2 linked regions of the Variovorax paradoxus genome follow. The protein of the gene in region 2 interacts with the protein of the main gene of each other region in a pairwise test. Links are inferred from orthologs where the notes say so. Each region holds a gene or a part of one and is shown on either strand. Other genes may lie near its edges.

Region 1 (14,000 bases), 4.4 Mb from region 2 along the record:
CGCCGCTGCGCCCGCCCATGCCGTCGGCGATGACGCCGAGCACGCAGCCCGGCGTGCGCGGATGGCTCATCAACAGCACCTGGTCCTGCTGGTAGGGGCGGTCCCCCTTGTGGAGGCCGGTGGCTGCGGCGAGTCGAAAGCCTTGGGTCATGAGCGCTGGGGCGCCAGAGGCGCGCTTTCTGTCTTCTCTGGGGTTCGTGTCAGGACGTATTATCGAATGAACACGCGCGGCCCCATGCGGCACGCGCACCCCCACCGTTGGACTCCAATCTTCATTCCCTTTCCCGTCAGCTGATCGAGCTGCGCATCGCGCATGCCGACCTCGACGCCACCATCGACCGGCTCTCGGAAGACAGTGCGCCGCCCGACGAATTGCTGATGCGCCGCCTGAAAAAACGCCGCCTCGCCCTGCGCGACCAGATCGCCCGGCTCGAGAACGCGCTCGACCCGAAAGAGCCGGCGTGACGTCGCCGCTCGAAAACCAGGTGCGCGACGCGTTCGCGCAGGACGGGGTGCTGTCGCAGGCCGCCGAGCAGTTCCGCGAGCGCGGCGGCCAGACCGAAATGGCCATGGCCGTGGCCCGCACCATCTCCGACGGCGGCATCCTCGTGGTCGAGGCCGGCACCGGCGTGGGCAAGACTTTTTCGTACCTCGTGCCCGCGCTGCTGAGCGGCGAGCGCGTGCTGCTCTCGACCGCCACCAAGACCCTGCAGGACCAGCTGTTCGGCCGCGACCTGCCGCGCCTCGTCGAAGCCTTCGCACTGCCGATACGCACGGCGCTGCTGAAAGGGCGGGGCAGCTACCTGTGCCTGCACCGGCTCGACATGGCGCGCCACGACGCTTCGCTGCCCGAGCGCGGCAGCCTGCGCACGCTGGCAAAGATCGAGCAGTGGTCGAAAGCCACGCGCACCGGCGACTTGGCTGAGCTGCCGGGGCTCGACGAACGTTCGCCGTTGATCCCGCTGATCACCTCCACGCGCGAGAACTGCCTGGGCGCGCAATGCCCGCAGTTCAAGTCATGCCACGTCAACCTGGCGCGGCGCGAGGCGCTGGCGGCCGACATCGTGGTCATCAACCACCATCTGTTCTTTGCCGACCTCGCGGTGCGCGAGACCGGCATGGCTGAGTTGCTGCCGACCGTGAGCGTCGTCGTGTTCGATGAAGCGCACCAGCTCAACGAAACCGGCGTGCAGTTCCTCGGCGCGCAGCTCGGCAGCGGACAGGCACTCGACTTTGCGCGCGACATGCTCGGCGCAGGCCTGCAGCATGCGCGTGGGCTGGTCGACTGGCAGCAGTTGGTGGCGGGCGTCGAACGCGCGGCGCGCGAACTGCGCCTGGTGGTCGGCAAGCAGTGGCCGGGCGCCAAGCTGCGCTGGATCGGCCCTGCACCCGAGGGCGTGAATGCCGAGGCCTGGCAGGGCGCGCTCGACGACTTGCAAGACGCCTTCGTACAGGCCGCCGACGGGCTGGACACGGTGAGCGAAATCTCGCCCGACTTCGTGCGCCTGCACGAGCGCGCGCGCCAGCTTGCCAAACGCACCGCGCGCTTCGCGCAACCCTGCGAACTCGACTCGGTGCGCTGGGTCGATGTGGGCACGCAGCTGCGCCTGATCGAGTCGCCGCTCGACATCGCCGATGCAATGCGCAAGCGGGTGCTCAAGCTGACCGACGAGCCTGTGGAGTCCGACTTGCCATACGGGGATGAAGGCGATGACGACGAAGACCCCGAGCACGGCGCCGTCCCGCCGCCACCGCAGGAAGACAGCCGCCGCGCCTGGGTGTTCACCTCCGCCACGCTGGGCGACGACCCCACGCTGCGCTGGTTCACCGAGCCCTGCGGCCTGCGCGACGCCGAAGTGTTGCGCGTGCAGAGTCCGTTCGATTACGCCTCGCAGGCAGCGATCTACGTGCCGCGGGCTTTTCCGAAGCCCAACGATCCCACGCACAGCCAGCAGGTGGCCAAGCTGGCCGCACACGGTGCCGCCGAACTCGGCGGGCGCACACTGGTGCTCACCACCACGCTGCGCGCGCTGCGCACCATCGGCGACGCGATGCGCCAGCAGTTCGAGCTGCTCCAGACGGAGGCGCGGCCCGAGGTGCTGGTGCAGGGCGAGCTGCCCAAGCGCGTGCTCATGGACCGCTTCCGCGAAGGCGCGAGCAACGGGCGCGCAGGCTGCGTGCTGGTCGCGTCGGCGTCGTTCTGGGAAGGCTTCGATGCGCCGGGTGACGCGCTGCAGTTCGTCGTTATCGACAAGCTGCCGTTCCCGCCGCCCAACGACCCGCTGGTGGAGGCCCGCTCGCAGCGGCTCGAAGCGCAGGGGCGCAGTTCGTTCAGCGATTACTCGCTGCCCGAAGCGGCCGTGGCATTGAAACAGGGAGCGGGGCGCCTCATTCGCCGTGAAACCGACAGCGGCGTCCTCGCGATCTGCGACACGCGCCTCGTGGCGATGGGCTATGGCCGGCGGCTGCTGGCGGCGTTGCCGCCGATGCGCCGGCTGGAAACCGAAGCGGATTTCGAGAGCGCGATCGACGCGCTCAAGAAACCTTACTGAGATCTACCGAAGTGACCGAAGTGGTCGGCTGGCTCTGGATTACCAGAGCTTCCACCATGGATCGTCCTTGCCCTTGAAGCCGTTGGCCAGGTAGGAGCTCTTCGGGTAGTTGGTGGTCAGCACGCGCTGCGCATCGTCGCGCAGGTCCTTCATGCCGAGTGCGTCGTACGACTTCACCATGATGTACAGGGCTTCTTCGAGCGCCGGCACTTCGCGGTAGTCGGCCAGCGCGATCTGTGCCCGGTTGATGGCCGCCAGGTAGGCGCCACGCGAGTAGTAATAGCGCGCCACGTGAACTTCGTACTGCGCGAGCGAGTTCACGATGTAGTTCATGCGCTGGCGCGCGTCGGGCGCGTAGCGCGATTCGGGGAAGCGCGTCACGAGGTCGCGGAAGGATTCGAACGATTCCTTGGCAGCCTTCTGGTCGCGCTCGGACAGGTCCTGGCGCGTCAGGAACGCGAACATGCCCAGGTCGTCGTTGAAGTTGATCACGCCCTTCAGGTAGAGCGCGTAGTCGAACGCCGGGCTGGCCGGGTGCAGCTTCATGAAGCGGTCGAGCGTGGCGATGGCGTTGGCTTTTTCGCCTGCCTTGTGCTGGGCGTAGGCCTTCTCAAGCTGGGCCTGCTGGGCCAGCGGCGTGCCGGCGGCACGGCCTTCGAGCTTCTCGTACAGCGGCACCGCCTTGTCGTAGGCGCCGGAGCCGACTTCGTCCTTGGCTTCCGAGTAGATGCGGTTGGGGCTCCAGTTCGCGGTCTTGTCTTCCTTGGTGGTGGAACCACAGCCGGCGACGAGAAGGGCCGCCGCGCTGAGCGCGATCCAGGCAGGGACCGATAATTTGGCGCGAAACATCACATACGGCTTTCGTGAAACAGTTGCCCTCAATTATATCGACCGACCCCCTGACCGATCCTCCGGAAGGGCCTGAAGCTGAAGAGGGCGCCGATCTCGCGGAGCCGAGCGAGCTGCGGCCCTTCGCGATCGATCAGGCGCAGCACGGCCAGCGGCTCGATCGCGCGCTGGCCGCCCTGGTGCCGGAGTTTTCGCGCAGTTACCTTCAGCAACTCATCGAGGCCGGCGCCGTCGAGCTGCAAGGGCGCACGCTCACCAAGGTGTCTGCCACGGTGCGCGTCGGGCAGTCGGGGCGCATCGAGTTGCGGCCCACGCCCCAGAGCCAGGCCTTCCGGCCCGAGGCGATGGACCTGGTCACCGTCCATGAAGACGAGCACCTGCGGATCATCGACAAGCCGGCCGGCCTGGTGGTGCACCCGGCGCCCGGCCACTGGAGCGGCACGCTGCTGAACGGACTGCTGGCGCTCGACCCGAAGGCCGTGCTGCTGCCGCGCGCGGGCATCGTGCACCGCCTCGACCGCGACACCAGCGGCCTGATGGTGGTGGCGCGCACGCGGGCCGCGATGGACGCCATGGTGGCGCTGATCGCCGCGCGCGACGTGAAGCGGCAGTACCTGGCGATGGGGCACAAGGCCTGGGAAGGCGCGGCGGCCCGCCAGGTCGATGCGCCGATCGGCCGCGATCCGCGCAACCGGCTGCGCATGGCCGTGGTCGACCTGGAGCGCCACGCGGGCAAGACCGCACGCACGCTGATCGAGCGGCTCGACAGCCACACCGAGGGCTGCGCGGTGCGCTGCACGCTCGAAACTGGCCGCACCCACCAGATCCGCGTGCACATGGCGTCGATTGGTCATCCACTGGTCGGCGATGCGCTCTATGGCGGCGCGCCCGCGGTGGGGCTGTCGCGGCAGGCGCTGCATGCGTTCCGGCTGGCGTTCGTGCATCCCGTCACGCAGCAGCCGATGGAGTTCCGCTCGCCGCCGCCGCCCGATCTGGCCCAGGCTTTGCAGACCTGGGGGCTGGATTACAATCGCGCCTGACGGCCCGAGGGCCGCGCCGGCCACCCGATGCCGGCCTTGCGTTGCACTCGCCGCGTGCCGGCAACGCCTACCCCTTCCATCCATCTGAACAAGCGTCGCCAGGCGCCTTTTTCCGGATAACGCGAACCATGAATACGGCGGATGCCAAGCGCATTCTCGAAACCGCCTTGATCTGTTCGAGCCAGCCGCTGCCGGTGCGCGACATGCGTGTGCTGTTCGACGACGAGCTGGGTGTGGACACCATCAAGGTGCTGTTGCTCGAACTGCAGGAAGACTGGGCGCAACGCGGCCTGGAGCTGGTGAGCGTCGGCAGCGGCTGGCGTTTCCAGAGCCGGCCCGAGATGCGCGATGCCCTCGATCGCCTGCATCCCGAGAAGCCGCCGCGCTACACGCGTGCCGCCCTCGAGACGCTGGCCATCATTGCCTACCGGCAGCCGGCCACGCGCGGCGACATGGAAGACATCCGCGGCGTCACGATCAACTCCCTGATCCTCAAGCAGCTCGAAGACCGCGGCTGGGTCGAGGTGATCGGCCACCGCGAAACGGTCGGCCGGCCCGCGCTCTACGCGACGACCCGCCAGTTTCTCGACGACCTTGGGCTGGCCTCGCTGGACCAGTTGCCGCTGGTGGAAACGCCCGCGCAGCAGGCGGCGCTGGTCGATGCACTGCAGCAGGCCTCGGGCGACCAGCCGGGACTGCCGATGGATGTCGACGCGGCGGAAGACGCCGTGGCCGAATCCGCAGACGCCGCCGTGCGCGTGACCGAAGAGGGCGTGCAGCCCGAACTCGACATGGTCGATGCGCCGCCCGAGTCGGCTGAGCTGGCCGAGGTCGTTTCGACCGATGCGGCGGAGTTTGCCGAAGAGGTGGTGGCGATCACCGGGGGCGACGAAGCCGTCGAGCCCGTAGATGAAGCGCCCCAGGCGTCCGAGCCAGAAGCCGGCAAGTTGCCCGCCGACCCCGAAGGGGCCATCGCGCCCGAAGAACCCCCATCCGACGTCCCGTCCCCCGCAGCGGACGAGGCCGATCCCCACGATCCCCACGCTGTTTCTCCCGGAAAAACCCCATGAGCTCATCCGACACCGACGACGCAGCGAAGCTGCCGGTCGAACCCGAAGTCAAGAAGCGGAAGCGGACAGCCACGCCCAAGCAGGCGACGGAAGTTGCGGTTGAATCCGTGGTTGCGCCCGCAGAGGCAGCAGGGGCCGAGGCCGAAGCAGCGCCGAAGAAGCCGCGTGCGCCCCGCAAGAAGAAGGCGGTCGAGGTTCCGGCTGCCGATGAGCAATTGCAGAGTGCGGCGGAAGTCGCTCCTGCGGCCGAAGCTCCCGCGGCGGTGGAGCCCGATGTGGCGCCCGTGGTTGCCAAAGCCGCGACGGCCGACGAAGACGAGCCCGCACCGGTCGAAACGAAGCGTCCCCAGGCGTCCGATCAGGACGACGACCGCGCGGACGATGATGAAGACGACGAGGAAGACGAGCCCGACGAAGAGGAAGACGACCTCGACCGTGCCCGTCGCGCCGCCGAGCGCGAGCAGCGCAACGCGCTGCCGCCCGAGCCGATCCGCTTCTCCGACGTCATTTCCGGCCAGTTCGATGCCGACGAAGAAAGCCCCGAGGTGCCGCCGCTCAAGCGCGTGCTGCTGCCCGAGGCCGATTCACCCAAGCTGCACAAGGTGCTGGCACAGGCCGGTCTCGGTTCGCGCCTCGAGATGGAGCAACTGATCCTGCAGGGCCGCATCTCGGTCAACAACGAGCCGGCCCACATCGGCCAGCGCATCCAGTACGGCGACCAGGTCAAGATCAACGGCAAGCCGATCCGCTACCGCATCGCTCCGCCGCCGCCGCGCGTGATCGCGTACCACAAGCCCGTGGGCGAGGTGGTCACGCACGACGACCCGCAAAACCGCCCGACGGTGTTCCGCAAGCTGCCGCGACTGCAGCAGGGCAAGTGGCAGTCGGTCGGCCGGCTCGACCTGAACACCGAAGGCCTGTTGCTGTTCAGCAGCTCCGGCGACCTGGCCAACCAGCTCATGCACCCACGCTTCGGCCTGGAGCGCGAGTACGCGGTGCGCGTGCTGGGCGCGCTCACCGCCGAAGAAAAGAAAAAGCTGATCGAAGGCGTGCGCCTGGACGACGGCATGGCGCAGTTCGGCACCATCGAAGACGGCGGCGGCGAAGGCTCCAACTGCTGGTACCGCGTGACCATTTCCGAAGGCCGCAACCGCGAAGTGCGTCGCCTGTTCGAGTCGGTGGGCCACGCGGTCAGCCGACTCATCCGCATCCGCTACGGCGCGATGGTGCTGCCGCGCGGCCTCAAGCGCGGCGCCTGGATGGAACTCGACGAGCGCGACATCCAGGCGCTGTTCCAGGCCTCCGGCGGCGCGCAGGCGCGACCGGCGGGTCCGCAGCAGCAACGCGGCCCCGGTGGCCCGGAGGGCGGCGGTCGCAACGGTCGGAACAAGAAGCGCCGTGGCAACAACAACAACCGCAACGGCAACAACGCCGGCGGCATGGGCGGCGGTCAGCCGCGTGAAGCACGCGGCGAAGCACCGATCCCGAGCCCGTTGGGCGACGGTCGTCCGCCGCGCGGCGAGCGCGGAGGACGCGGTGGCCCGAACCGGGGCGGCGGCAATGGCGGTCCGCCGCAGCAACAAGGGCGCCGCGGCAACGCAGGCCCCGGCAACCGTCAGGGCGGCCAGGGGCAAGGGCAGGGCGGCGGTGGCAATCGGGCGCCAGGTGGCGGCGGTGGTGGCGGCGCTGCGAACCAGCCCGATCCGATGAAGACGTCGGTCGGCTACATCGGTGCCGACAGCTTCTCGCGCCAGCGCAAGGAACAGCGCGGCGGTCCGGGACGTCGCGGCGGTGGTGGGGGTTCGCAAGGCGGTGGCGGCTTCGGTGGCCCGGCCGGCAGCCGCCGCCGCGGACGCTGAAAACCAGCCGTCGCAGCGCGGCCTTTCGCGGGGTTTTCACCAATCCCGCAGGTCGCGCCGGTTAAAATCAGAGGCTTTGTCGACGGGCCGCGAAACAAATTCGCTGCAGTTGTGACAAAACACTTCAAAATCAAAGCTCAGGAAGCACTTCAATGGCTATCGAACGTACCCTTTCCATCATCAAGCCCGACGCCGTCGCCAAGAACGTCATCGGCAAGATCGTCTCCCGCTTCGAGGCTGCCGGCCTCAAGGTTGTCGCCGCCAAGCTGGTTCACCTGTCGCGCAACGAAGCCGAGCAGTTCTACTCGGTGCACAAGGAGCGTCCCTTCTTCAAGGACCTCGTCGAGTTCATGATTTCGGGCCCCGTGTTCGTGCAAGCACTCGAAGGCGAGAACGCCATCGCCAAGAACCGTGACCTGATGGGCGCCACGGACCCGAAGAAGGCAGCCGCCGGCACCATCCGCGCCGACTTCGCCGACAGCATCGACGCCAACGCCGTTCACGGCTCGGACGCGCCCGAAACGGCTGCCGCCGAAGTCGCTTTCTTCTTCGCCGGCCTCAACGTCTACGCACGCTGAAGCCGTTTCTCGCCTGAATTCATGACCACAGCCAATCTGCTCGAATTCGATCTCGACGGGCTGGCTGCGTTCTGCGAAAAACTCGGCGAGAAAAAATTCCGCGCCACGCAGCTGTTTCGCTGGATCCACCAGCGTGGCGCCAGCGACTTCACCCAGATGACCGATCTGGCGAAGTCGCTTCGCGAGAAACTCGCGACCACCGCGCGCGTGGAGGCCCTGTCGGTCCTCACGCAGCATGAATCCAAGGACGGCACGATCAAGTGGCTGTTCGACGTCGGCGGCGGTGATGCGGTCGAGGCCGTGTTCATTCCCGAAGACGACCGCGGCACGCTGTGCGTGTCGTCGCAGGCCGGTTGCGCCGTGGGCTGCCGCTTTTGCTCGACCGGGCATCAGGGCTTCAGCCGCAACCTCACCACGGGCGAAATCGTCGCCCAGCTCTGGTTTGCCGAGCATTTCCTGCGCAAGCACCTCAAGCGCAACGAGCGCGTCATCTCCAACGTGGTGATGATGGGCATGGGCGAGCCGCTGCAGAACTACTCGGCGCTGGTGCCCGCATTGCGCACCATGCTCGATGACAACGCCTACGGGCTGTCGCGCCGCCGTGTCACGGTGTCGACTTCCGGCGTCGTGCCGATGATCGACCGCCTGGGTGCCGATTGCGCCGTCGCCATGGCCGTCTCGCTGCATGCGCCCAACGATGCGCTGCGCGATGACCTCGTGCCGCTCAACCGCAAGTACCCGATCGCCGAACTGCTCGAGGCCTGCAAGCGCTACCTCGTGCATGCGCCGCGCGATTTCATCACCTTCGAATACTGCATGCTCGACGGCGTCAACGACCAGCCCGAGCACGCGCGTCAGCTGATCGAGCTCGTGCGCAAGCACGACGTCTCGTGCAAGTTCAACCTGATTCCGTTCAACCCGTTTCCCGCGTCGGGCCTGCTGCGCTCGCCGCAACCGCGTGTGCTGGCCTTTGCCCGCACGCTGAGCGAAGCGGGCCTCGTGACCACCGTGCGCAAGACGCGCGGTGACGACATCGACGCCGCCTGCGGACAACTCGCCGGCGACGTGAAAGATCGCACCCGTGCGGCCGAGCGCATGGCCCAGCGCCGTGCGGAGGTGGCCGAGCGCCCCGTCGTGCTGCACCCTCGCGCCAAGATCCCCAAAACAACCGTTCCCCAGGAGCATTGACGCAATGAGCATGGCCTTACCGACGACGACCGCGAGCGTGCAGCGAGTGCTGAGCGCAGGAATCGCGAGCGTCGCCGTGGCGCTTCTTCTCGCGGGCTGCGTCAACACGCGAACCACCACCACCGGGCTTGTCGGCAGCGGAGCCGACAGTGGCGCCCCTGTCGTGACCCACACCGACGAAAACAACCGCCGACGCGCCCGCCTGCGGATGGAGCTGGCTGCCGGCTACTTCGAACAGGGCCAGACCTCGGTTGCCCTCGAAGAACTCAAGCAGGTGCTGGCCATCGATCCGGGTTACGCCGATGCCTACAACCTGCGCGGGCTGGTCTACATGCGGCTTGAGGACGCGGCCCAGGCGGAAGACAGCTTCCGCCGCGCGGTCGCGATCAATCCGCGCGACGCCAACACGCGCCACAACTACGGCTGGTTGCTGTGCCAGCAGAACCGCTACGGCGACGCCGCACAGCAGTTCGCCGCGGCACTGGCTGTGCCCAGCTATGCCGACCGCGCCAAGACGCTCATGACCCAGGGGGTTTGCGAGCTCAAGGCCGGCCAGCGGCAGCAAGCTGAACGCAGCCTGCTGCAGGCCTACGAACTCGACGCCGGCAATCCGGTGATCGGCTTCAACCTGGCCTCGGTGCTGGCGCAGCGCGAAGAGTGGTCGCGCGCGCAGTTCTACGCTCGCCGTGTCAACAACAGCCCGTCGGCCAATGCAGAGACGCTCTGGCTGGGCGTCAAGATCGAACGGAAGCTCAACAACCGCGAGGCTGTCGCGCAGCTGGGCGGTCAACTGCAACGACGTTTCCCTCAATCGCGGGAGGCAATGGCGTACGAGCGCGGGAATTTCAATGACTGAACGGGTTTCGGAGTTCGGGACGTCCGCGGCACTGCCGCTGGCAGAGGCCGACGTCGCGGAAAAAACGGCCGGCGACATGCTGCGCGAAGCGCGCGAAGCGCATGGCCTGCACATCGAGATGGTGGCCGCGGCGCTCAAGGTGCCGCCGCAAAAGCTGCTCGCGCTTGAAGCCAACGACATCGCCTCGCTGCCCGACCCCGTCTTTGCGCGGGCCCTCGCCAGCAGCGTGTGCCGCGCACTGCGCGTCGATCCGGCGCCGGTGCTCGCCAAGTTGCCGGGCGCCCAGCGCGCACCGCTGGCCGAAACCAATCGGACGCTGAACGCCCGTGTGGTCTCCGACACGCCGCGCTGGAACGGCGGGCGCTCCGGCGGCCTGCCGTCGCGCGCGCTGCTGACGGTCGTGGTGCTGCTGCTGATCGGCGCCGGCGTGCTGTTCTGGATGCCGCAATCGGCGTTTGACCAGATCGGCGCTTCCGTTGGCCGACTGACGGCGAAGAACGAGGCCGAGACCATGCCGCCTCCCGATCAGGGCGGGGTCTCGGAGCCTGTGCCGACGCAGGCCGTGGCCCCGACCGGCCCGGTGGATGCCGCACCGGCTGCTGGTGTCCTGGCCGCCGTGCCGGCCGTCCCGGCCTCTGCGCCCCTGGCGGCGGTCGCCAACACCAGCACCGCAAGCAGCCAGCAGCTCGTCTTCGTGGCGCGCGAGGAATGCTGGGTCACCGTCACCGAAGCCGGCGGCAAGCAGTTGCTGCGCCGCAGCCTGCAGGTCGGCGAAACCGTCGGGCTGTCGGGCACGCTGCCGCTGTCCGTGGTGGTGGGGCGAGCATCGGCGGTCGATGTGCAGGTGAACGGAAAGCCCTACGATCTGAAGCCTGTCACCCGCGGAGGCGGCGTGGCGCGTTTCGAGGTGAAATCGTGACAACCGACTGCACTCCCCAACCCATTGAATCGGCCGCGCCCAAGGCGCGCCGTTCGCGCCAGGCCAGTGTGGTCTGGGGACCGCGCACGGTCACGGTGGGGGGCGACGCGCCCACGCGCGTGCAATCGATGACCAACACCGACACGGTCGATGCCATCGGCACCGCGATCCAGGTCAAGGAGCTCGCCATTGCGGGTTCCGAGATGGTCCGCATCACCGTCAACACGCCCGAAGCCGCCGCGCAGGTGCCCTACATCCGCGAGCAGCTCGACCGCATGGGCATCGACGTGCCGCTGATCGGCGACTTCCATTACAACGGCCACCGCTTGCTCACCGACTATCCGGCCTGCGCCGAGGCGCTGAGCAAGTACCGCATCAACCCCGGCAACGTGGGCAAGGGCGACAAGAAGGACAAGCAGTTCGGCCAGATGATCGACGCGGCCATGCGCTGGAACAAGCCGGTGCGCATCGGCGTGAACTGGGGCAGCCTCGACCAGGAACTGCTCGCCAGCCTGATGGACACCAACAGCCAGCGCGCCACGCCCTGGGACGCCAAGCAGGTGATGTACGAGGCGCTGATCACCTCGGCCATCGAATCCGCCAAGCTGGCCGAGTCGATGGGCATGGCCGGCAACCAGGTCATCCTGTCGTGCAAGGTGAGCGGCGTTCAAGACCTGATTTCGGTGTACCGCGAACTCGCGCGGCGCTGCGACAACCCGCTGCACCTGGGTCTGACCGAAGCCGGCATGGGCACCAAGGGCACGGTGGCTTCGGCCACGGCGCTGTCGATCCTGCTGCAGGAGGGCATCGGCGACACGATTCGCGTGTCGCTCACGCCCCAGCCGGGCGAGTCGCGCACGCAGGAAGTGCTGATCGCCAACGAAATTCTTCAGGCCCTGGGGCTGCGCGTGTTCGTGCCCAGCGTCACGGCCTGCCCCGGCTGCGGCCGCACCACGAGCACCACGTTTCAAGAGCTTGCCAAGCAGATCGACGACTACCTGCGCCTGCAGATGCCGGTCTGGCGCAAAAAGTACCCGGGCGTCGAGACGCTGAAGGTGGCCGTCATGGGCTGCATCGTCAACGGTCCCGGCGAGAGCAAGCACGCCGACATCGGCATCAGCCTGCCCGGCACCGGCGAAGCGCCTGCGGCGCCGGTCTTCATCGACGGCGAAAAGGCCCTCACGCTGCGCGGCGACAATATCGCCAACGAGTTCCACCAGCTCGTCGAAACCTACATCGAAAAGCGCTTCGGCAGCGATCACGCTGTCCTGGCCTGACACCTCCGCAGACTCATGGCTGAAAAACTGAATGCCGTCAAAGGCATGAACGACATATTGCCGCCCGAATCGGCGCGCTGGGAGTGGCTCGAAGCCACCGTGCGCGACCTGATGGGGCGCTATGCGTACCGCAACGTCCGCACCCCGATCCTGGAGCACACGGCGCTGTTCGTGCGCGGCATCGGCGAAGTGACGGACATCGTCGAGAAGGAGATGTACGCCTTCGAAGACCGCTCGGACAAGCATGGGCAGTCGGAGCATCTGGCGATGCGGCCGGAGAATACGGCCGGCCTCGTGCGCGCCGTGATCGAGCACAACATGCTCTACGAAGGACCCAAGCGCCTTTGGTACATCGGCCCGATGTTCCGTCGCGAAAAGCCGCAGCGCGGGCGCTTCCGCCAATTCCATCAGATCGGCGCCGAGGCGCTCGGCTTCGCCGGCCCCGATGTCGATGCCGAATTGATCCTGCTGGCCACCGCGCTGTGGAAGGCCATCGGCCTGACCGACGTGCGCCTGGAGCTCAACAGCCTGGGCCAGCCCGCCGAGCGCGCGCTGCACCGCGCGCAGCTCATCGCCCACTTCGAGCAGCACGCCGACAAGCTCGACGAGGACGGCAAGCGCCGTCTGCACAGCAACCCGCTGCGCATCCTCGACACGAAGAATCCGGCGATGAAAGAGGTGGTCGAAGCGGCGCCGAAGCTGATCGATTTCCTGGGCGCCGAATCGCTGGCGCACTTCCAAGGGGTGCAAGCCATCCTCAAGGCCAACGACATCGCCTTCACGATCAACCCGCGCCTCGTGCGCGGTCTCGACTACTACAACCTCACGGTGTTCGAGTTCGTGACCGACCGCCTCGGTGCGCAGGGCACGGTGTGCGCCGGCGGCCGCTACGACGATCTCATCGCGCAGATCGGCGGCAAGCCGGCGCCCGCCGTGGGCTGGGCCATCGGCGTCGAGCGCGTGCTCGACCTGCTGAAAGAGCAGGGTGCCGAAGTGCCCGCACCGGTGCCCGACGTCTATGCCATCGTGCCCGACGCCGCCTCGATGCCTGTGGTGCTGCGCGCCTTGCAGCAGCTGCGCGAAACCGGCGTGCGCGTGCAGATGCACGCCAGCACGGCCGAAGGCCTTGCGAGCTTCAAGGCACAGATGCGAAAGGCGGACGCCAGCGGCGCCACCTACGCCCTGATCTTCGGCGCCGATGAACTTGCGCGCGGTGAAGTGACTCTCAAGGCCTTGCGCGACGCCAGCGTTGCGCAGTCCGCCCGTTCACTTGCTGAAGTGACCACCTGGGCCGCCACCCTACAATCGCCGGCTCCCAACCTCTGACAGCGCATGGCCACCCATCTCGACCTCGAAGAACAGGAACAGCTCGACCAGCTCAAGCATTTCTGGAACACCTACGGCACCCTGATCACCTGGGCCGTGCTGCTCGTCGCCGGCGCCTTCGTGGCCTGGAACGGCTGGCAGTACTACCAGCGCACCAAGGCAGCCCAGGCCGCGGCACTTTATGACGAGGTCGAACGCAGCACGCAGTCCGGCGACGTCGAGCGCATCCAGCGCGTGATGACCGACATGAAGGAGCGCTTCGCAGGCACCGCCTACGCACAGCAGGCCGGCCTGCTGGTCGCCAAGACGCTGTTCGACAAGGGCAATGCCGACGGCTCGCGCGCGGCGCTGGGCTGGGTCGCGCAGAACGCTGTCGATCCGGGCTACCAGGCCATCGCCAAGCTGCGGCTCGCGGCCGAGCTGCTCGATGCCAAGTCCTACGACGACGCGCTCAAGCAACTCGACGGCAAGGTGCCGACCGAATTC
Region 2 (13,971 bases):
GCGCACGCGGCGCACCATCATGAGCGGGCGGAAGTAGCGCGAGCGGCTGTAGAAGCGCGGCGCGAAGTCGGTGATCTCGATGCCCTGCCCCGCGCTGTCGAACAGCTGCGTGCGCAGCACGGCGGTATTGGGTTCGTACCACTGCTTGCTGGAAGCGAAGTCCTCGATCTCGATGGCCCAGGCGCCGGCTTCCTCGCCGGGGTGCAGCAGCGCGTTGAAGACCGGGTCGCCGTCGAAGCGCGGCAGGCAGCACCACACGGCGCGGGCGCGCGCATCGATGAGCGCGCTGTAGGCGCAGTTGCCGATCACGCCGACATTGAGCGAGGGCTCGGCCGGCGGCGCGAAGCCGCGCGGCGGGGTGGCGGCCACCTGCGCCGCAACTTTCGCGACGTCCGCGGGCGCCGTGTCGTCGGGGCCCGCCGCGCCGGCCAGTGCGTCGCCCGCGCGGTCCTCCGGGGCCTCCGGCAGTTGGTGTTCGCTCATGCAGGCTTCCTCGGTGATGCTTCTGGGGTGTTGTCAGGTGCGGCCAGCAGGTCGCGTGCCTGCACCAGCCACTCGTAGACCGCGCGCGGCGATTCGAGCCGGTGCAGCGCCAGGCTGGGCCCGGCGCCGACCTTGATCGCGACACCGCCGCGCGGCTGCACGACGGCGAAGCCGCTCTCGTCGGTGGTGTCGTCGCCCGCGAAGACCGGCGTGCGGCCCACGAAGGGCGCTTCGTTCATGAAGGCTTCGATGGCGATGCCCTTGTTGACGCCCGAAGGCTTCACCTCGAACACGAACTTGCCGTGCAGCAGTTCGAGCTGCGGATGGCCTTCGATGGCGCGCGTCATCGCGTCGCGGCACACGGCCTCGAGCTGCGGCGCGAGCCGGTAGTGCAGCGCGATGGCGGCGTGCTTGCGCTCCACCAGCAGGCCTTCGTGGATGCGCGCGAGTTCGTTGGCGATGTCCAGGATGGGCACGAGGTCGGGCGGGCGTTGCTCCTGCATGCCGCCCTTCGCGTCGCGGCGCTGCACGCCGTGCTCGCCCGCGGCGGGCAGCCGCAGCGGCGCCAGAAAGCGGTCGATGGCGTCGATCTGGCGACCCGACACCACGGCGAGCGCGCCACCGAGCAGGTCGCGCAGGTCGCTCAACAGGGGCACGAGGGCGGGCGGCACCTCGATGGCTTCAGGCGTGGCGGCAAGGCCGACCAGCGTGCCGTCGAAGTCGAGAAAAAGGGCGGCGTCCCGGCCCGGCGGAGGAGGCAACTGTGCGTTGCTGCTGGAGGACTTTGGCATTGGGAAAAACCATAGCACGGCTCGCACGCGGCGCGTGTCGGCCAAAGTCCCGGCGTGTGCCGATGGTGCTGTTCAGTCGGCGGTCGCCGGCAGCGACGCCGCCACCGCCGCGATGCGCGCCCGGTGGATCGCCTCGCCGATGCGCGGCCCGGTGGCGCCGGCCTGCTGCGCCTCGCGCGCCACCGCATCGGTGGCCACCGCCTGGGCCGCCGCGAGCACGGCGAGCAGGCGGGGCCGCTGCGGGTAGGCCCGGTCCTCGAAGCCGAGCCGGCCGCGCGCGTCGCATTCGCAGGCCAGCAGCGCCTCGGCAAAGCGCGCCGGCTTGCGGAAGGCGTCGCAGCGCTCGAGCAGCCGCACCAGCGGCGTGGCACCGAGCGTGGCGCTGCGGTGGATGTTGCCGTGCTCGCGCGCCACCACCTCGGCCAGTTCGCGCAGCTCCACAGGCACGCGCCAGCGTTCGCACACGGCCTGCAGCAGGTCGACGCTGCGCAGCTCGTGGTTGATGTGGCGCGGCAGCATGTCGGCCGGCGTGGTGCCTTTGCCGAGGTCGTGCATGAGGCAGGCGAAGCGCACGGGCAGCGTGGCGCCCAGGCGCGCGCTGGTGTCGAGCACCATCATCAGGTGCACGCCGGTGTCGATCTCGGGGTGGTGCAGCGCCGGTTGCGGCACGCCCCAGAGCCGGTCGACCTCGGGCAGCAGCACGGCGAGCGCGCCGCAGTCGCGCAGCACGTCGAACATGCGCGAGGGCCGCGTTTCCATGAGGCCGCGCGCGAGCTCCTGCCACACGCGCTCGGGCACCAGCGCATCGACCTCGCCGGCCGCGACCATCTCGCGCATGAGCGCCATGGTTTCGGGCGCGACGGTGAAATCGTCGAAGCGCGCGGCAAAGCGTGCCACGCGCAGGATGCGCACCGGGTCTTCGCGGAAGGCGTCGGTCACGTGGCGCAGCACCTTGTCGCGCAGGTCGCGCTGGCCGTGGAAGGGGTCGGCCAGCGTCTCGGGGCGCGGATCGAAACTGCCGTCGTCGCCCACGTGCTCGGCGGGCAGCGCGATGGCGTTGACGGTGAGGTCGCGCCGCGCGAGGTCTTGCTCCAGCGTGACGTCGGGCGCCGCATGCACGACGAAGCCGCGGTAGCCCGGCGCGCTCTTGCGTTCGGTGCGGGCCAGCGCGTACTCCTCGCGCGTGCGCGGATGCAGAAACACGGGGAAATCGCGCCCCACGGGCAGGTAGCCGCGCGCCACCATGGCCTCGGGCGTGGCGCCCACCACGAGCCAGTCATGGTCGGAAACCGGGCGGCCCAGCAGCCGGTCGCGCAGTGCACCGCCGACGAGAAAAATGTTCATGAGTGCAGTGTAGGGATACTCGCCCTGCACAAAAAGAACGGTCGTTCGATAATCTTCGAGCGATGCGAACGACCGTTCGTAAATTCGCATCGCGCGAAGCACCGGTCGCTGGCCGGCGCCCCCGTGCGCGGGGCTGTTTTCAACACCCAAGGAGCATTCACACCTATGAAAAAACTCACAACAACAGCATCGTTGGCTTTGGCGGCATTCGGGGGCCTGGCATCGGGCAGCGCCCTGGCGCAGAACGCCGGCGACTGGGTCGTCGGCACCGGCTGGTTCCATCTGTCGCCGCAGGATTCAAGCAAGCCGCTGACCGTGACCTCGCCCGTGCACAGCGTGCTGGCCGGCTCGGGCGCGAGCGTCAGCAACTCGGACACGCTGGGCATGAACATCGCCTACTTCGTCGACAGCCACTGGGCCGTCGAAGGCGTGCTCGGCGTGCCGCCCAAGTTCAAGCTTCAGGGCACCGGCACGCTGGCGCGCGTGGGCGAGCTCGGCCAGGCCCGCCAGTGGAGCCCCACGGTGCTGGCCAAGTACTACTTCAACGAAGGCAACGACGCCTTCCGTCCGTTCGTGGGCCTGGGCGCCACCTATGTCTGGTACAGCGACGTGAAGCTCACGCCGAACCTGCAAGGCGCGCTGGCCAGCCAGTTCCACGTGCGTCCGTCGTCGGTGAACACCACGGCCAAGCTCGACAGCGCGTTCGCGCCCGTGCTCAACGCCGGCGTGGCCTACCAGTTCGACAAGCACTGGGGCGTGTCGTTCTCGGTGTCGTACATCCCGCTGAAGACCAAGGCCAAGCTCACGACGACCAGCATCACCGGCCTGCCGGTGGCGCGCAGCGAGTCGAGCCTGAAGCTGAACCCGATCGTCACCTACCTGGCGGCGACGTACCGGTTCTGATGAAGTCCGGCGAGCCCCGATCGCGCGCTCAATCGCGCGAGGTGCGGTAAGGCTCGTCGAAGGCCACGAAGGTCTTCTCGGCCAGGGCGCCCGCGATCCATGCGGCGACGCCCGGCAAGGCCGCCACGCGCGCGATGTACGCGTCAATGGCCGGCGGCACCGGCAGGCCGTAGCCGCGGATGCGCATGCCCACCGGCGCGAAGAAGGCGTCGGCGATGGTGAAGGCCCCGAACAGCATCGGGCCGCCGTGCGTCTCGAGCAGCTCGGTCCACATCTGCACGATGCGGTCGAGGTCTTCCTGCACGCCGGGCTGCTCGGCCAACAGCCGCGCGCCCACCTCGGGCAGCGAGGCCTCGATGTTCATCGGGCAATTGCCGCGCAGGTGCGTGAAACCCGAATGCATTTCGGCGCAGATGCTGCGCGCACGGGCCCGCTCGGCCACGCCCTGGGGCCACAGCTGCTTCTCGGGAAAGCGCTCGGCCAGGTACTCGGCGATGGCGAGGGTGTCCCAGATGGCGAGGTCGCCGTCGACCAGCACCGGCACCTTGGCGACGGGGTTGATGGCGCCGATCACGTGCTTGAACTGCGAGGTGGCGTCGAACGAGTCGAAACGCACCATCACCTCTTCGAAGGGAATGCCGGCTTGGGTCATGAGCACCCAGGGGCGCATGGACCACGACGAGTAATTCTTGTTGCCGATGTAGAGCTTGGACATCTGTCAGGGTCTCCGGGTCAGTGCGGGAATGCGGGGCAAAGCCGTCGATGCTAGCCGGGCGGCGCGCTGCGATTGATGCCGAAGGCGGCGCGAATTGATGCGAGCCGCTTCAGCGTTCGTCGTCACGGCGCGATTCGGGCGGCACGATCACGCGCGGGCTGGCGCCGTTCGCATTCGATGGCTTCACGACGCGCTCGATGAGGGTCACGAGACGCGGCACCAGCGACAGCACCGCGAGCGCCAGCAGTGCGCTGAGCACGGCCGTGACCTCGCGGCCGAGCCCGCAGGCCATGCCGATCGCGGCCGTCATCCAGAGCCCGGCGGCGGTGGTGAGGCCCTGCACGTGCGATTCGTCCTTGCCCTGCTTGAGGATGGTCCCGGCGCACAGGAAACCGACGCCGGCCACCAGCCCCTGGATCACACGGCTCATGTCGGCCGGCACGATGCCGGTCTGCTGCGGGATCAGCACGAACAGCGCCGAGCCGATGGCCACCAGCATGTGGGTGCGCACGCCGGCCGCCTTGCCCTGCTGCTCGCGCTCGAAGCCCAGAAAGAAGCCCAGCACGGCTGCGAGCAACAGTCGCACCGCGATGCGCGTGAGCTGCGCGACGTCGCCCACGTCCGAAAACTCGGACGCGACGGTGTCGAGCACCTCATCGCGCCAGGTCATCTCAGGGCAGGTCCTTGTTGGGCTCGGGCTCGGCGGCGTTGCGCGGCCCCACGCGGCCCAGGCGCTCTTTCAGCGACTGCGGCTTGCCGCTGATGATCGCGGCGTAGTGGGTGGTGTTGGCCAGCACCTTCTTCACGTAGTCGCGCGTCTCGTTGAAGGGCACGTTTTCGGCCCAGATGGCCGCGTCGATCACCGGGCCGTTGCGCCAGTTGCGCGGGCGGCCGGGACCGGCGTTGTAGGCCGCGGCGGCCAGCGCCATCGAACCGTCGAAGTCGTCGAGCGCGAGCTTCAGGTAGTTGGTGCCGATGGTGATGTTGGTCTCGCGGTCGTTGATCTGGCCGGGCGTGAAGTCGGTCATGCCGATCTTGCGGGCGGTCCAGCGCGCGGTGGCGGGCATGACCTGCATGAGGCCCGAAGCGCCGACGCCCGAGCGCGCGTCCATGATGAAGCGGCTTTCCTGGCGGATCAGGCCGTACACGTAGGCCGGGTCGAGGCCGATGTCCTGGCTCTTGCGCAGCACCGTGTCGTGGAAGGGCATGGGGAAGCGCTGCTCGACATCGATCACGCCCTTGGTGCGCTCGCTGGTGTTGATGCAGCGGTCCCACACCTCGCGCTGGCAGGCCAGGTCGGCGGCGGCCAGCAGGGCGCGGTCGTCCATGCCGCCCTTCTCGTGCAGGTTGGTGGCGTAGTTCCACTCGCGCGTGCCTTCGGAGCGCAGGCCCATGCCGATGGCGTACAGGCCGCGTTGCAACCCGGGGTTGGTGCGCGCGGCGTTCTTTTCTTCGGGCGTGAGCGGCGCGGGGCGCGTGGCCGCCACGACGCGCTGGCCCAGCTCTTCGAGCGCCAGCATTTCGTAGAAGCCGCGCGTGCCGGCGATGCTGGTGTACAGCTCGCGGGCCTGCGCGCGGCGCTCGTCGCCGCCCGCGGCGCTGAGCGCGCGGGCCTTCCAGTAGACCCAGGTGGGGTCTTGCTGGGCGGCGTCGCTCATGGCGTTGATGGCGGGCGCGACGTCTTTCCACTGGCTGGCGCGCAGTGCGGCGCGCACACGCCAGCCGAGCATGTCGTCGGACAGGTCGCTGTTCTTGGTGACATTGCCGAAGTAGCTCACGGCCATCGGCGAGAGCTTGTTCGCGGCCGCGCGGCCGATGGTGCCCCAGACCCAATTGCGCTCCTCGGCGGAAAGCATCGGGCTCCACTTGCTGTCGAGCTGCGCGGCGCCCTGGTCGGGGTCTGCGACCGCGATCTTGATGAGCGCGAGCACCACGAGTTCCTTGCGCGACTTGGCGGCCACGAAGGCGCGGCCGGTGAGGAACTTGGCGGCGCTGGCGTTGACCTCTTCGAACAGCGGCAGCGCGTCAGGCGCGGCGATGGTGACGGCGCCGCGCGCGGCCGCGGGCCGGTTGGCCTCGATGGCCAGGCGCGCCTTCTTCCAGGCGTCGTTGGTCGTCATGAGGCGGGCCGCGACCATGCGGTCGACGGCGGTGAGGCAGCCGTCGTCGCTGTCCTTTTGCGCGAACCAGTTGCGGCGTACTTCGTCGGCCTGTGCCTGCGTGGCCGTGCCGGTGCGCAGCGTGTCGACCAGCACCGCGTAGCAACGCACCTGGGCGTCGTCGCCCATGCGGAAGCCGGCGATGTTGGCGGCAAAGCCGTCCCAGTCGCGACGCTGGCCGAGCAGCAGCAGCCAGTCGTTGCGCAGGCGGTCTTCCTGGTAGGTGTTGGGGTAGCGGGCGTAGAAGTCCTGCACCTCGTTGGGCGCGGCTTCCTGCAGGCGGGCCTTGAGCTCCCAGTAGGCGGCCCAGGGTTCGAGTGCGTGGCCGCGGGCCTGCGGCAGCAGGGCCGTGAGGCGGGCCTTGTCGCCGCGCTGGAAGGCCTGCTTCATCTGGACCAGCACGTCGTCGTTGGTGTTGTTCTGCGCGGCGGCGGGCTGTTGCGACAGCAGCGCGGCGAGTGCAAGAACGGCGAAAAAAATCAGGGCGGGCGCGCCGCGACGCGGATGAGCGCGCGCGGATGCCAAAATGCTTGGGAACTGCATCGGGGGATTATGGACAAGTCAAAGGATGCCGACACCTCGGCCACGGCGAGTTTTCTGAAGGGTCAACTGCGAAAGGCGCTCATCGAGCAACGGCTGGGCATGCCCGACCGCCTCGCGCGGGCCGACCTGTTGCAGCGGGTGATGCGGATCTGGCTGGTCGGCCGGCCCGACACCGTGATCGGCGCCTACTGGCCGATCAAGGGCGAGTTCGACCCCCTACCCGCCCTGCACCGCTGGAAGGAAGACGGCGAGCTCATGGAAGAAACGCAGCGCCGCCGCATCGGACTGCCGGTGATCGACAAAGTCCACAAGACGCTCACCTTCCATGCCTGGTACCCGGGCTGCCAGATGGAAGAAGACGCCTACGGCATTCCCAAGCCCAAGGACACCGAGCTGATCGTGCCGACCCTGCTGTTCGTGCCCTGCGTGGGCTACAGCGCCGGCGGCTACCGGCTGGGCTACGGCGGCGGTTTCTACGACCGCACGCTGGCGGCGCTCGAGCCCCGACCGTTCACCGTGGGGCTGGGCTTCACGAACGGCTTTCTGGACGACTTCGAGCCCGAGGCGCACGACCTGCCCCTGGACGCGATCCTCAACGACAACGGCGTCGTCTGGCCGACGTCCTGAGCCGGTTCAGTCGAGGTTGTCGACCGTGTCCGGGTCGGGCACCTCGCCCACCGTTTCACGCGTGGTGGCGGCCTGCGCTTCCAGCCAGTCGGAAAAGGCCTTGATCTCCGGCCGCAGCGCATTGCGCGGCCCTGAAATGAGCCAGTAGGCCATCGGCGAATCGAGGCGGTGCTGCGGCAGCACCTCGATCAGGTCGCCATTGGCCAGGCTCTCGGCCACCAGCGAGTTGCGCGCCAGCACCACGCCCTGGCCGGTGAGCGCGGCCTGCACCATCTGGTAGGCATAGTTGAAATAGAGCCAGCGCTTGGGCTGCGCGCGCTCCATGCCGTTCACCTCGAACCAGCGCCGCCACGTGAGCCATTCGAGGTGCGTGCGGTGCGCGTCGCCGGCCTCGATGAGCGTGAAGCGCGCAATGTCGGCCGGCGTCTTGATCGGCGGGTTGCTCTTGATGAGCCACGGGCTCGCCACCGGCGTCAGGTTTTCGCCGAACAGGCGCACGGCGCCGGCGGGCATGGCCTCGGGCGGGCCGTAGCGCAGCGCGATGTCGACGTCGGCCACGTCGAGGTCGACCGCGATGTCGCTGGCGTCGATGCGGATGTCGATCTCGGGGTTGTCGCGCTGAAAAGCCTCGAGCCGCGGAATCAGCCACATCGAGGCGAACGAGGCAAAGGTGGTGAGCGCCACGCTCTTGCGGCCCGCGCTCTGGCGGATCTGCCGCACGGCCATGTCGATGCGCGGCAGCGCCTGCTGCACCGACAGCAGAAGCTGCGCTCCGGCGCTGGTCAGCTCGACCGCCCGCGTGTGGCGCAAAAACAGCGACACGCCCACCTCTTCTTCGAGCGACTGGATCTGCCGGCTCACGGCCGACTGGGTGAGCGCCATTTCCTCGGCCGCGGCGCGGAAATTGAGGTGCCGCGCGACCGCCTCGAAGGCCCGCAGGTGCCCCGCGGAAATCGGGCGGGAGCGCAGGTGGGTTTGCGAATGTTGCATGGGTATGACTTTGGTGTGCGTCCCGGCGGCCAGTCGATTGATGCGGGAATCGCATCAGTAGGCTACCTCGTTTTCATTGGACCTCCAAGGCCGCAAAAACGATCATTCATTCCCGAACTGCGCCAACCTCTCTGTCTGTCAATGCGCTTCGGACCAGCTTAGGAGTCCACACCATGTCCACCGCCGTCTGCACCAACGAATCGCTCGCTTCCCTGTCCCGTTCCACCCGCACCGCGGCCATTCCGCCGGCCGTGCGCCGTGGCGCCTGGCAGATCGCGCCCGGCGAGGCGATGAGCCTGAAGGCGCGGTCGGCGAGCGTGCTGCGCGTCAAGCAAGGCCGCGTGTGGGTCACGCCCGACGCCACGGCCCGCGGCCCCAGCGAAGACATCGTGCTGGCCCCGGGCGAGTCGCTCACGGTGGCTGCCGGCCAGCGCATCGTGATGGAAGCCTGGGATGGCTACGGTGCCACCTACGTGTGGGACCCGGTCTGACCGGCCGCCCGCGCGACCGGCAGCTCCCGCACTCCTGATCCAAGGCGGCTTCGGCCGCCTTTTTCTTTGCCCGGCGTTGTCGTGCGCCGCAGCAGCAGCAGCAGCAGCAGCAGCGCCGGGCTCAGCTGCTGATGTCGAAACTCGCGCGCAACGCCAGGAAGTACGCCAGCGCGGCCTCGCCGCGCAAGGCCTGCAGGGCCGAGATCGGGTCGGGCCCCTCGCACTCGGCCAGCCCCATGGCAAAGCCCGTGTAGCGCCGGGCGGCCAACGGCCCGTCGTGGACCACCACGAGGTCCGCATGCCGGGGATCGCGCTGCAGCCGCGCCATCAGGCCTTGCGCCGCCTCGTGCGGCCCCTCGAAATGCTGGCAGAAGAATTGGCCGTCGAACACCAGAAGGCCGGAGATGCCGTCCACGGCATTGCGGGCGCGGGCCTGGGTGACGATGGCGCCCACGGTGGCGGGCGGCAGGTCCTGCGTGAGCAGGCTGCAGTAAAGGAATTCGTGCAGTTTTTCCGGTTCTGCGGGATTGGATGCGGGTGATTGTTCTTGTGTCATTCGGTGCGGAAGGGTAAACGCTTCCGAGTCTAGGGAGCTGCCCGGCGTCCCGATATGTAAAAAGACACAGCGCCGCGGCCTATAGTGCGGCGTGAAATTCGAGGACTACCCCATTGCCGCCGCGCCGCCCCAGGGCGCGAATGCGTGCGAACACTGCGCCCTGCGCCGTCTTGAGGCCTTTTTGCCGGTGACGGCGCAGCAGCTGCAGGCCATCGGGGCCTTTCGCATCGGCACCCGGCGTGTCGAGGCGGGCGGCACCGTCATCGAGGAGCACCGCGCCAGCCCGCAGCTGTTCACGCTCTACGCAGGATGGGCCTTCCGCTACAAGACGCTGAGCGACGGCCGCCGGCAGATCCTGAGTTTCCTGCTGCCGGGCGACTTCATCGGCCTGCAGGACGAGTTTGCAGACGGCCACACGCACGGTGTCGAGGCCGTGACCGACGCCACGCTCTGCGCCTTCCCGCGCGACCGCCTGTGGGAGCTGTTCCACGCCGAGCCCCGGCTCGGCTACGACATCACTTGGCTCGCCGCGCGCGAGGAAAAGATGGTGGACGACCACCTCGTCACCGCGGGCCGCCGCAACGCCGGCGAGCGCGTGGCCATGCTGCTCATGCACCTGTACCGCCGGGCCCAGCGCCTGGGCATGGTGCGCGACGAGTGGGTCGAGTTTCCGTTCAACCAGCAGCACATCGCCGACGCGCTGGGGCTGTCGCTGGTGCACACCAACAAGACGATGCGGCGGCTGCAGGGTCTGGGCCTGTACAAGCTCGACGGCGGATGGCTGCGCATCCTGGAGCCGCATGCGCTCGAAACGCTGGGCGACTACTTCGAGCGCCCGATGCGGCCCGTGCCGATGCTCTGAGGGCGGCGTCCGCCCGCTGCCTCAGCGCGCGGCCACCAGCTGCCGCAGGTCGCCCTGGTAGGCCTGCAACCGCCGCACCGCCTGCTCGCGCTGCGCGGCGCTGGTGGTGTTGTGCAGCGCCGCCAGGTTGCGGCAGCCTTCCTGCAGCAGCGCCTGCTGCTGGTCGCGCCAGGGACCGGGCGGCGGATCGGCGATGCGCAGCACGTAGGCGTGCAGCGCGGCGCGGGCCTCGGCCTGCGAGGTGCGCGGGCCGCCGTTGCTGCCAAGAAAGCCCCGCAGCAGCACCAGCGCCTCCTGCTGGCGCAGGCGCCGTTCTTCATACGCCAGCCGCGGGCTGAACACCGACTGCGCGACCTGCTGGCGCAAGAGCGCGCGCTGCTCGGTCGTCAGGCGGCCGTAGAAGTCTTCCTGCCGCTCGAGAAACTGGTCGTAGCGCTTTTCCTGCACCTGCGCGGGGCTGCGGTCGAGCCAGTCCTTGCGGTACTCGGCGTTTTTCTTCGCGTACTTGCGTTCGAGCTGCTGCAGCTGCGCCTCGCTCAGGCTCAGCACGAGTTCCGCGCTGGCGGCCTCGGCACGCTCGGTGACGGCCAGCAGCCGCTCGCGCACCCGGTCGGCCAGCTGGCAGGCCTGGGCCGGCGTCACGTCGGCCGACGCCAGGCCCTGGGCCTCCTGCAGCAGGCCGATGAGGCGCGGCAGCTCGTTCTGGCGGTGCCAGGCCAGCAGTTGGGCCAGTTCGTCGCGCACCTTGGGGGTCTGGGCGTCGTCGAAGTCGAAGTAGCCGTCGAGCCACCAGTAGCTCAGCTCGGGCAGGTTGTTGTAAGCAAGCTTGACCGCGCTGCAAGCCCCCAGGGCAGCAGCCAGCAGGAGCACACCGATAATCCGGGCCAGTCCAGCACAACGAATCCGGGAAGAAAAGCGCATGAATCAGACTCCGCAGCAGAGCAACCAGGGACCGGTCGACGTCGTCATCATGGCGGCCGGCAAGGGCACGCGCATGAAGAGCAAGTTGCCCAAAGTGTTGCATCGTTTGGCCGGCCGCGCCTTGCTGGCCCATGTGACCGACACCGCCGCGCGCATCGGCGCGCGCCATGTCGTGGTCGTGACGGGCCACGGCGCCGAGCAGGTCGAGACCGCCATCAAGGCCACCGCCGTCAACGCCGCCGCGCTCGGCTTCGCACGCCAAGAGCCCCAATTGGGCACCGGCCATGCCGTGCAGCAGGCCACGCCGCAGCTGCCGGACGACGGCACCGTCGTCATCCTGTCGGGCGACGTGCCGCTGATCGCCGAGGACACGCTGCGCACCCTCATCGCCGCCAGCGGCGGCGAGCGGCTCGCGCTGCTGACCATCGAACTCGACGACCCCACGGGCTACGGCCGCATCATCCGCACCACGGCGGGCGGTGAAGTGACGGCCATCGTCGAGCACAAGGACGCGACCGAGGCACAGCGCGCCGTGCGCGAGATCAACAGCGGCGTGATGGCCGCGCCCGCGCGGCTGCTCAAGGGCTGGCTGGCGCGGCTGGACAACAAGAACGCCCAGGGCGAGTACTACCTGACCGACATCGTGAAGTTCGCGGCCGACGACCGCGTGCCGGTGGTGGCGCATGTCACGACCGACGCGCTGCAGGTGGCGGGCATCAACAGCCCGGCCCAGCTTGCGGCGCTGGAACGCGCCTGGCAGCTGCGCCAGGCCAACGCGCTGATGGAACAGGGCGTGCGCCTGGCCGATCCGGCGCGCTTCGACCTGCGCGGCACGCTGAGCTGCGGCGCCGACGTCGACATCGACGTCAACTGCGTGTTCGAAGGCACGGTGTCGCTGGGCGAAGGCGTGCGCATCGGCGCGAACTGCGTCATTGCCAACGTGCGCATCGAGGCGGGCGCGGTGATCCACCCCTTCACCCACATCGACGGCGAGAAGGCTGGCGTGACGGTGGGTCCGGGCGCGCTGGTCGGGCCCTTCGCGCGGCTGCGGCCCGGCGCCCAGCTGGGTGCCGAGGTGCACATCGGCAACTTCGTCGAGGTCAAGAACTCCACGCTGGCGGCGGGCGCCAAGGCCAACCACCTGGCCTACCTGGGCGACGCCACGGTGGGCGAGCGCGTGAACTACGGCGCGGGCAGCATCACGGCCAACTACGACGGCGCCAACAAGCACCGCACCGTGATCGAGGCCGACGTGCATGTGGGCAGCAACTGCGTGCTCGTGGCGCCTGTGACGATCGGCGCGGGCGGCACCATCGGCGGCGGCTCGACCGTGAACAAGTCGACCGAGCCCGGCGCGCTGACCGTGGCACGCGGCAAGCAGGTCAGCTTTTCAAACTGGAAGCGGCCGCAGAAGTTGCCGAAGAACTGACGGCGGCTTCGGGCGTGGGTTCGGGGCAGGCCCTGCCCCGGACCTCACCAGCCCGTCAGCAGGCGCACGAAGCGCATCACCGGCCGCACCTCTTCTGCCGGCGCCGTGGCCCGCGCGGCCCGCACCGGCGCATGCACCCGCAAGTGCACCGGCGTGATCGCCGACACCTCGATCCAGCCGCCCTGCGGAACGCAGTGCACATCGCCTTCGCCGAGCAGCGTCTCGGTCATGAACACCCGCTCGCCCAGCCAGCCCGGCGGCGACACCACGCGGGCGCGGCCTTCGGCCAGCTGAAGCCAGGCGCCCGCATCGACGGCGGTGCGCAGGCTCTGGCCGGGTTCAAGGACGATGGAATCGGGCGCTTCGCAGAGGGTGGTGATCATGGCGGACCTCGGGTGGATGAGGCTTCATCGTAGGAATTTCGCCGCCCAGAAAACAGGCACACCCGATGGCTATTGCGACCGGAACAGCCGGGCCGCCGCGCCATCTGTTATGGTCATTTTCCCGAGCAACTGCATCTGTTTTTGGATGCCCGATGCGGGGAACATCGACCCATGGACTCGCTACCGCTCTACCGCCAGCTCGCGGCGCACTACGTGGACGCGATCCACGCCGGCTCGCTCAAGGCCGGCGACAAGCTCCCGTCGCTGCGCAGCCTGATGCGGCTGCACGACATCAGCCTCTCGACCGCGCTGCAGGTCTGCCGCGCCATGGAAAGCGAAGGCTGGGTCGAGGCGCGCGACCGCTCCGGCTACTTCGTGCGCCGCCCGCAGCGGCTGGCCATCGCGGCCATGGAAGAGCCCGTGTCCGGCCTGCCGCCCGACCCCGCGCAGTTCGTCAACATGCGCACGCGCATGGCCAACTTCATGGCGCGCGGACGGCTCAACGACGTGAAGCTCAACTTCGCGATCTCGCGCGCCGCCCCCGAGCTCTACCCCGCCGAGGCGCTGCGCAACGCCATGACGCGCGCGCTGCGCCAGCGCCCCGAGCTGCTGACCACCGCCTCGTCGCAAAAAGGCCACGAGCAGTTCCGCCAGGTCGTGGCCCAGCGCAACCTGCGCGTGGGCATGACCGTGGCGCCCGACGACGTGCTGGTCACCAACGGCTGCATCGAGGCGCTGAACCTCGCGCTGCGCGCCATCGCCAAGCCCGGCGAC

Evidence for each region.
Region 1: the proteins of GFK26_RS01770 (region 2) and ndk interact in binary tests that used the Escherichia coli proteins (3 or more experiments, as listed by UniProt). The link is inferred for Variovorax paradoxus from one-to-one orthologs.

What each region holds. Positions count from the first base shown.
Region 1 is NZ_CP045644.1:4,821,859-4,835,858, forward strand. The notes cover bases 6,422-9,235. They hold ndk (nucleoside-diphosphate kinase), read left to right. Parts: upstream 6,422-7,522; coding sequence 7,523-7,948; downstream 7,949-9,235. Other genes in these bases: GFK26_RS22220 (pseudouridine synthase), read left to right, coding at 6,422-7,370; rlmN (23S rRNA (adenine(2503)-C(2))-methyltransferase RlmN), read left to right, coding at 7,970-9,136; pilW (type IV pilus biogenesis/stability protein PilW), read left to right, coding at 9,141-9,235. In the rest of the region: GFK26_RS22190 (PP2C family protein-serine/threonine phosphatase), read right to left, coding at 1-151; GFK26_RS22195 (YdcH family protein), read left to right, coding at 259-465; GFK26_RS22200 (ATP-dependent DNA helicase), read left to right, coding at 462-2,552; GFK26_RS22205 (outer membrane protein assembly factor BamD), read right to left, coding at 2,592-3,401; GFK26_RS22210 (RluA family pseudouridine synthase), read left to right, coding at 3,416-4,441; SMC-Scp complex subunit ScpB, read left to right, coding at 4,570-5,511; more of GFK26_RS22220, read left to right, coding at 5,508-6,421; more of pilW, read left to right, coding at 9,236-9,992; GFK26_RS22240 (helix-turn-helix domain-containing protein), read left to right, coding at 9,985-10,911; ispG (flavodoxin-dependent (E)-4-hydroxy-3-methylbut-2-enyl-diphosphate synthase), read left to right, coding at 10,908-12,188; hisS (histidine--tRNA ligase), read left to right, coding at 12,204-13,514; GFK26_RS22255 (YfgM family protein), read left to right, coding at 13,521-14,000. UniProt on the Escherichia coli protein: Major role in the synthesis of nucleoside triphosphates other than ATP. The ATP gamma phosphate is transferred to the NDP beta phosphate via a ping-pong mechanism, using a phosphorylated active-site intermediate.
Region 2 is NZ_CP045644.1:397,224-411,194, forward strand. Bases 5,972-8,756 are described here. They hold GFK26_RS01770 (5-formyltetrahydrofolate cyclo-ligase), read left to right. Parts: upstream 5,972-6,947; coding sequence 6,948-7,565; downstream 7,566-8,756. Other genes in these bases: GFK26_RS01765 (lytic transglycosylase domain-containing protein), read right to left, coding at 5,972-6,938; GFK26_RS01775 (LysR substrate-binding domain-containing protein), read right to left, coding at 7,572-8,555; GFK26_RS01780 (DUF2917 domain-containing protein), read left to right, coding at 8,729-8,756. Also shown: GFK26_RS01735 (glycoside hydrolase family 15 protein), read right to left, coding at 1-483; otsB (trehalose-phosphatase), read right to left, coding at 480-1,274; GFK26_RS01745 (multifunctional CCA addition/repair protein), read right to left, coding at 1,347-2,618; GFK26_RS01750 (OmpW/AlkL family protein), read left to right, coding at 2,784-3,521; GFK26_RS01755 (glutathione S-transferase family protein), read right to left, coding at 3,550-4,236; GFK26_RS01760 (MgtC/SapB family protein), read right to left, coding at 4,346-4,906; more of GFK26_RS01765, read right to left, coding at 4,908-5,971; more of GFK26_RS01780, read left to right, coding at 8,757-9,046; GFK26_RS01785 (BLUF domain-containing protein), read right to left, coding at 9,168-9,602; GFK26_RS01790 (Crp/Fnr family transcriptional regulator), read left to right, coding at 9,694-10,464; GFK26_RS01795 (DUF6279 family lipoprotein), read right to left, coding at 10,486-11,334; bifunctional UDP-N-acetylglucosamine diphosphorylase/glucosamine-1-phosphate N-acetyltransferase GlmU, read left to right, coding at 11,384-12,814; GFK26_RS01805 (hypothetical protein), read right to left, coding at 12,859-13,197; GFK26_RS01810 (PLP-dependent aminotransferase family protein), read left to right, coding at 13,369-13,971. UniProt on the Escherichia coli protein: Involved in the removal of 5-formyltetrahydrofolate.